Regions from separate parts of the Enterococcus sp. ZQ21 genome, predicted to be linked through region 2. Evidence: riboswitches for the same ligand, from Rfam matches in the RefSeq annotation. Region 2 holds a riboswitch; the other holds the start of a gene.
What was found. Region 2 has a riboswitch for thiamine pyrophosphate ahead of QK255_RS07810 (ABC transporter permease). Riboswitches for the same ligand answer to the same signal wherever they lie in the genome.
Positions count from the first base shown of each region.

Region 1: another riboswitch for thiamine pyrophosphate. It lies ahead of thiT (energy-coupled thiamine transporter ThiT); the one in region 2 lies ahead of QK255_RS07810 (ABC transporter permease).

Region 1 covers NZ_CP125658.1:2,451,504-2,455,724, reverse strand. Annotated here, with positions in the region: gene glmU (bifunctional UDP-N-acetylglucosamine diphosphorylase/glucosamine-1-phosphate N-acetyltransferase GlmU) at 1-1,336, shown strand, start outside; gene QK255_RS11890 (ribose-phosphate diphosphokinase) at 1,430-2,401, shown strand; TPP riboswitch at 2,407-2,509, shown strand; gene thiT (energy-coupled thiamine transporter ThiT) at 2,575-3,096, shown strand; gene QK255_RS11880 (hypothetical protein) at 3,226-3,999, opposite strand.
Region 2 covers NZ_CP125658.1:1,615,844-1,620,064, forward strand. Annotated here, with positions in the region: gene QK255_RS07805 (ABC transporter substrate-binding protein) at 1-861, opposite strand, end outside; gene QK255_RS07810 (ABC transporter permease) at 876-1,619, opposite strand; TPP riboswitch at 1,693-1,797, opposite strand; gene QK255_RS07815 (dihydrolipoyl dehydrogenase family protein) at 1,860-3,182, opposite strand; gene QK255_RS07820 (ABC transporter ATP-binding protein) at 3,169-4,134, opposite strand; gene QK255_RS07825 (ABC transporter permease/substrate-binding protein) at 4,131-4,221, opposite strand, start outside.

The DNA.
Region 1 (4,221 bases), 840 kb from region 2:
AGGTACCCGCATGAAGTCAAAATTATATAAAGTTTTACATCCCGTCTCTGGTAAACCTATGGTAGAACATATCATCAATCGGGTCAGTGAAACGAAACCAGATGAAGTGATTACCATCGTTGGACACGGAGCAGAACAAGTCAAAGCACAACTAGGAGAACGCAGTAAATATGCGTTACAGGCGGAGCAATTGGGAACAGGACATGCTGTTTTGCAAGCCGCTTCTTTCTTGGAAGGAAAAAAAGGAACGACGTTAGTTATCAGTGGCGATACACCATTATTGACTACTGAAACGCTGAACAATCTTTTTGAATATCACCAAGGAAAAAATGCAAGTGCGACGATCTTGACGGCACAAGCAGAAAACCCAACAGGATATGGTCGGATCATTCGTGACCATATTGGGATCGTAGAAAAAATCGTGGAACAAAAAGACGCAACACCAGAAGAAGCACTTGTACAAGAAATCAATACAGGAACATACTGTTTTGACAACGAAGCTTTATTCGATGCGTTAAGCAAAGTCGGAACAAACAATGCTCAAGGTGAATACTATCTGACAGATATCATCGAAATCTTAAAAGAAGAAGGCAATACAGTTGCTGCTTATCAAACAGATGATTTCGAAGAATCAATGGGAGTCAATGATCGGATCGCGTTAGCTAAAGCAAATGAGATCATGAGAAAGCGGATCAACCAGATGCATATGGTCAATGGCGTAAGCTTTGTCGATTCAGCAACGACATACATCGATGCAGGCGTAGAGATTGGTCCAGACACATTGATCGAAGCAGGTGTACAAATCCAAGGCAATACAGTCATCGGTTCTGATTGTGTCATCGGGGCACATTCAAAAATCGTAGACAGTATGATTGAGGATCACGTCGTCATTGAAAACTCAGTCATTGAAAGCAGCCATGTCAAGAAACATGCAGATGTGGGACCTTATGCACATTTACGACCAAAAGCTGAAATTGGCGAAAACGTCCATATCGGAAACTTTGTGGAAGTGAAAAATGCTCAAATCGGCAAAGGAACGAAAGTCGGTCACTTGACTTATGTTGGTGATGCTACGTTGGGAGAAGAGATCAATGTCGGATGTGGTGTTGTCTTCGTCAACTATGATGGAAAGAACAAGCATCATACGACTGTCGGCGACCACAGCTTTATTGGTTCTAGCACGAATATCATCGGACCTGTCGAGGTAGCTAAAAACAGTTCGATTGCTGCCGGGTCAACAATTACAGACAATATTCCAGAATATGCGCTGGCAATTGCGAGAGCAAGACAAGTCAATAAAGAAGGATATGCCAAAAAACTCCCTTATCTAAACTAAGACTTTTGCAAAATCACTTGATTTATTTAAAAAATATGACTACTATTTATTAGGTAGAATTCTAGAGTTGTGAAAAAGAAAGTGGAGGTCCCCATGTCAAAACATTACTTTGACCCAAGATTAAAAATTTTTGCGTTAAATTCCAATCGCCCATTAGCAGAGAAAATTGCAGCAGCAGTCGGTGTCGAGTTAGGAAAATCATCTGTTACTCAATTTAGTGATGGAGAAATTCAAGTAAACATTGAAGAAAGTATTCGTGGATCGCATGTCTATGTGATCCAATCAACGAGCAGCCCAGTCAATGATAACTTGATGGAGTTGCTGATCATGATTGATGCACTGAAACGAGCAAGTGCAAAAACAATCAACGTAGTCATGCCTTATTATGGTTATGCGCGTCAAGATCGTAAAGCACGTGCACGGGAACCAATCACAGCGAAATTAGTAGCAAACATGATTCAAAAAGCCGGTGCAACACGAATGCTGACTTTGGACCTTCATGCAGTCCAAATCCAAGGTTTCTTTGATATTCCCGTCGATCATTTGATGGGTGCGCCACTTATTGCTAATTATTTCTTGGAAAAAGGAATCAAAGGCGACGATGTTGTCGTTGTTTCACCAGACCACGGTGGCGTTACACGAGCACGTAAATTAGCGGAATTCTTGAAATCTCCGATTGCGATCATCGACAAACGCCGTCCAAAAGCAAATGTTGCAGAAGTAATGAACATCATTGGACAAGTCAAAGGCAAAACTTGTGTACTGATCGACGATATGATCGATACAGCAGGTACGATCACATTGGCTGCCAATGCTTTGAAAGAAGCTGGTGCAACAAGTGTGTATGCTTCATGTACCCATCCAGTATTATCTGGTCCTGCTTTACAAAGAATAGAAGATTCAGCTATCGAGCGACTAGTTGTCACAGACTCGATCTATCTTCCAGAAGATCGTAAAATCGATAAAATCGATGAAGTAAGTGTTGGCGGACTAATGGGAGATGCAATCAAACGTATCCATGAAAACAAACCAGTTAGTCCATTATTTGAAACAAAAAATAAATAATAAATAAACTCACAAAGGGGAGTCCAATTGGGCTGAGATTGAATCTATTTCTAAACCCTTCGTACCTGTTTCGGTTATGCGAGCGTAGGAATTGTGAAAAAACAGCTGTTTGAAATTTTTCGAAAGCTGCTCCCTCCTTTGTGACTTTTTTATTCAAAGGAGGAAGTTTTTTTATGGGAAAAAATAGAGTTTGGGTAGAAGGAACGATTGTTGCAGCGTTAGCGATGGTGCTGTCATTGATACCAATCCAGATCGGCAGCAGCTTTTCTATTTCATTAGGGCAGATTCCGTTGACGCTTTTTGCGTTAAGAAGAGGGACAAAGGCAGGGATGCTGGCAGGTTTCATTTGGGGGATCTTACACTTTCCGTTGGGACAAGTTTATTATTTAAGTGTCGTTCAAGTGTTGATTGAGTATCCGATTGCTTATACTTTTGCAGGTGCAGCAGGGCTCATGGCTTCAAATGTCCAAAAAAGCTATGCAGATGGAAATACGAAACAAATCAGAAAAAACATAGTGTTTGGTGCATTGATTGGCGCACTTTCCAGATATTTTTGGCATTTTATTGCGGGAGTTGTTTTCTGGGGAGCCTATGCACTATGGGGGATGAATCCTTGGCTCTTTTCTTTCGTAATGAATGGTGCTAGTGGGTTGAGCACAGCGATTGTGACGATGATCGTTTTATTAGGGATCTAACAAACGATTCCATCGCTTTTTGTGCCAGATAAACGACAGAATCTTTAAATAAAAAAGGAAACAAAAAGCTTGAGACAAAATCATGTCCTAGTTTCTTGTTTCCTTTTTGTTTTTCGGTAAGAAATAGATTCACTTCAATGGCAGATAAGAAAGACCGGCATCTTCTACCAATTGCCAGCGCCGATCGTTGACAGAGTAGATTAAAGTAGCGACGACTTCTTCTTCCCGATACCGAGTACCTTTCAATTTCCAAATATAGTCCTCAATCACATAAATAGGAATACGGTATTCGTCATCGATCAAACCAACTTGATCAAAAGAAAAAATGATCCCTTCCTGCATTAAATTACGCATTTCTTTCAATAATTCCACACTGATTTTTTCAACAGGTGTTTCCTTTTTAAAAAAGGATTTTTTTACATTGATCTTATCTGACAGGATAGAACTTAATTTACTAGCAAAAATCCTGTAAAATTCATCTAAATAGCGATAATAAATTCGGTTCAATTGATCGTTCAGATCGAAGTACACGAAATTATTTTGTAGCTTATAAAAAAATGGTGAGTGGAGGTGTGTTTTCATATGGCCAAAATATAACAATTCTGAAATTTCTAAAGGTGTCAATTCTTTCAGCATCGTTAAATCAGTAAAGTCGATCCACTTCAATTCATCGAATCCACGCCTGTTTCGAGAAGAGGAAAAGAAACGCTGGATATTTTCTGTACCACGGATTACTTTCAGCCCTGTATGAGATTCGTATTCTCCAGCAGAAGCAGATGGATCAAGCAAGAGCAAGTTTTGAGGAAAATGCACGATACTGTTTGCAAAATCAGTAGCAGTCAGTCCTTTTGTTAAAACAGCATTACTTGTGGTATCAATATGTACATAAACTGACTCAGTCATCATGTTCCTCCTCTTATTTCCTCTTAATCTCTTTTATTTTACAACATTTGCATAAAAAAAGCTTGTTTCTTTTATTTTAAAATTCCATTACAAAATCACGTTTTCATTAAAAATACTCTCATTTTCAATTAATTTTTGTATTTTTTATTTAAAGGTGGTTTTATGAATTGTTTTCTTATGGAATATCCAAAGTCGAATACGATACTCATGAACTTTTTTCGA
Region 2 (4,221 bases):
CGTATAATTTTTTGATAAGAATGCTTGTGATTCTTCTAAAAACGTCCGATCATTTCCTTTTGCATATTTTTGCAACAGTTTAGCACTGTCATTTGGATCCTTAATAGCTTCCTGATAGCCTTTTTTCGTGGCATCCATAAAAGACTGTACCAATCCTGGATCATTTTTGATCAGTTGATCATTCGTAATAATTACCGGAGTATAGTAATCTAACCGTTCATCTAATTCTTTCAATGGGATATAGTTTAGTTCAATACCGGCTTCTTTTGCTTTGATCATATCCCAACCTTCAAAGTACCATTGGATATCTGAGGATTTTCCTAAGCTTTCTGGCCCTTCTCCATTGCTTCCTACCATTGTCAGTTTTGAAAAGTCACCGCCGTCTTTTTCCATCACAGCTTTTAAGACAGCTTCTTCACTTGGACTTTGCCAACCTGCATATGTTTTTCCTTCAAAATCTTTTGGTGAATGGATGTTACTGTCTGATAGGGTGGCGAATCCAGAAGTATTATGTTTGATCACTGTAGCAATTGCTTTGACTGGTATATTCTGTCCATCTGCGTGAGCATAAGTGACATCTTCTTGATAACTTACACCAAATTGTGCTTTGTCCGCACCTACTAGACCAATACTTGTCGAATTATCTCCTGGTTCGATGATTTGGACATCTAAACCAGCCTCTTTATAATAGCCTTTTTCTTTTGCTAGGTAGATGCCAGTATGATTAGTATTCGGTACATAATCCAAAACAAGTGTCACTTTTTTCAAATCCTTCGTTTCTTGTTTGCTACTTGTTTCCTTTGCAGTGCCACAAGCGGATAAAAGCAACAGTAGCGGTAATAAAAGCCATAATTTTTTCATTTGATCCCCTTCTCTTAAAAAATATAAAGCATACGATAATACCCTTTTTTCAATAATGAACAAGCGCCATTCAGCAATAAACTCAATAGAATGACACAAATGATCGCAGCAAAAACTTTATCGATCTGGTAGCTGTTTTTTACGCGTATCATATAATACCCTAAGCCTGCTTGAGCGCTTAGCCATTCTCCAACGACTGCTCCGCTGACACAATAAGTAGCGGCCACTTTTAAACCGGAAAAGAATCCGGCTAAACCCGCTGGTATTTTATATATTCGATAAATCTTCCCTGTATCTGCTCCCATCGTTTTCAAAAAGATGATTTGCTCCTTCGATACTTTCCTCAATGTATCCGAAAAAGAAACTACGATCGGAAAATAGCTTATCAAGACAACAAGGATCACTTTTGGAAGCATACCGAAACCAAACCATAGGGTCAGTAATGGCCCTAACACCATGATTGGCAACATTTGAGAAATCACTAGTAATGGATAAAAAGACATTTCTAAGAACTTCCAATAATCCATTGCCAAAGCAGTAATAAAAGAAAGAACGCTAGCTATTGCCAAACCAATCACTGCTTCATTTAATGTTGTGACAGAATGGGAAAGTAATACGTGTGCATCTGCTGTTAACGCAGAAAATACAGCAGCAGGTCCGGGTAAAATAAAAGCGGGTATTTTCCAAACTAAGACAACGATCTGCCAAATAATTAAAATGAATGCCATACTGACTGCTGGATAAAGATTTTTCTTCATTTTGACGCCTCCTTTCTTCTAATATGGATAACAAAAAACGCTTGAAATGGGCACGACATAGTAACCCGCTTCAAGCGTCTGCTATGTTTCTCCCTTCACCAGTATTAACTGACAGGTTCAATGGGTCTAAGTTCACAACTTACTCTCATGTCGTCTACGACATCCCCAGAAACAGGTATTCATTTTTTAAAGTGTAGCACAAGAAGGAAAAAGCAACAAGCGCTTTAGTTATCATGCTGATTATTTCAATAAATAGGAGAGATCACTTGCCAATGTCGGATACCCCATGATATAGCCATCCAACTCTTTTTTAGTCAATTTTTGATTGATGACTAGTGTCAAATCATCGATCAATTCATCTGCTTGCTCGCTAATCACTGCAGCACCAATCAAATAATTTTGCTGGTCAAAGGTCAATTCAGCCTTAGCAACTGGTTCATTGACGCGATGATAGGTGAACCAACTGGTAAGATCCATCTCCACCACTTGATCTGACGAAGAGGCGTGACTTTTTGTAACTCCTACTTCAGCAAGTTTAGGACTGGCGTAGACGATCGTGGGTATAATCGGATATTTGATAGGTTCGCTTGTTGCATCCGTTATCCGCTTAGCTACATAATTTCCTTCAAAAGTGGCGACTGGTGTCAATTTGGGTGTTTTCCTTGAAACAATATCTCCACACGCAAAAATTTTTGGATTGCTCGTTTGCAGATAATGATTGACCTCAATCCCGTGTTTATCAAAGACGACATTCGCTTGTTCAAGTGCTAAAGATTCTGTATTCGGCTGTCTCCCAGTCGCACAAAAAATCATATCTGCTACTAATTCCGTCTCTTTTCCGACTAAACGATATCGAGTTCCTTCCGAGATGATCTTTTGGGTTTCAACATCAAAAGCAAACTGAATGCCAGATGCTTCCATTTGATGGACGGCTTCCTCTACCAAAGACGCCTCAAATTCTTTTAATGGTCGTTGATTATGATGGACAATGGTTACTTTGCTCCCTGCAGCATTGGCAATCGTAGCCAGTTCAAAAGCAATATATCCGCCGCCGATAAAAATAATTTCTTTAGGCAGTACAGGCAATGATAAAAAATCTGCACTAGTCTTCAAGTATTCCTTTCCTTCCACTGGTAAGATCGTGGGTCTTTGGCCTGTTGCCAGAACAAAGTAATCTCCATGAAAAACTTCTTCATTGACTTCAATAGATGAGTCGTCTAAGAAACGAGCGGTCCCTGAAAGATGATCGATTCCAGCTTCCGCCAATTGTTTTTTCCGATTTTCTGGAACTGGATCTGTGAATGTGCGTTTGAATTTTTGGAGTTCTTCCCAATTAGCGGTTGGGATCTCGTTAAATCCTTTTCCATTCAATTGTTTTATCCGATTACGGGCTTCTACAGCACTTAACAAGACTTTTTTAGGATCACATCCACGGTTAGGACAAGTCCCGCCCCATAGATCTTCTTCGACCACTAGTACTGTTTTACCTGCTTCTTTCAATCCATAAGCAGCACTTAAGCCGCTCACACCTGAACCGATGACGATTGCCTCATATGTTTTCATTTTCTTCCTCCTCTCGACTTAAAAAAGTAAAGACTTCTTTACTTGTCAGTGAACCAATATTTTTTCCTTTTTCTACTATCACAATGTTTGGGTACACTGAAAGAAGTGTATACACTTCTTTCAGAGGCGTATCAAGGCAAACTTGTTGATGACTGTTTTTTGGTACTTCTTTTAAAAAATATCCATTGACGACTAAATCTTCGACTCGCCATTCTTTCGTCTGTTTCGGTTCATCAAAGAAATGCCGTACATATTCATTTTTAGGATTCATCAATAACTGTTCTGGTGTGTCGCATTGGATAATTTCTCCATCTTTCATAAACGCAATACGATCTCCTAGCTTGATTGCTTCTTCCATGTTATGCGTAACGAAAACGATGGTCGTTCCCAGTTCTTCATGTAAAGATAAAACTAATTCTTGTAATGAATTTCTTGAAATAGGATCTAATGCGCTAAATGGCTCGTCCATCAAAATCACATCTGGGCTTGCAGCAATAGCTCGGATGATCCCGATTCGTTGCTGTTCTCCTCCAGACAACTCTCTAGGCATACGATCTCGATAAATATCAGGAGATAAGCCAACTTTTTGAAGAAGTTCATCTACACGGTCTGCTCTTTTCTGCTTTTCCCAACCTAACATTTCAGGGATGACTTCAATGTTTTGCTTGACTGTCATGGTCGGGAACAAAGCGATTTGCTGCAGCACATACCCCATATTCCACCGCATTTTCTGCAGATTATATTCATTTAACGATTTTCCTTTGAAGTAGATGTCTCCTGCTGATGGTTTAGATAATCCATTGATCATTTTCAAAGTAGTTGTTTTTCCACTACCGGAAGGCCCAACCAAAACAAAGATTTCTCCTTCTTTGATTGCAAGAGTTAGGTCATCAATGACATATTTTCCATCGTACTTTTTTTGCACATGTTTGAATTCGATTAATTTAGTCACTGATCTCCCTCCTTTAGTAATCCTTCGTTTTCCAGGAAGGTTCGTGCTACTTCTGCCGGTTTTTTCTTTTCGACATTGACTTGATAG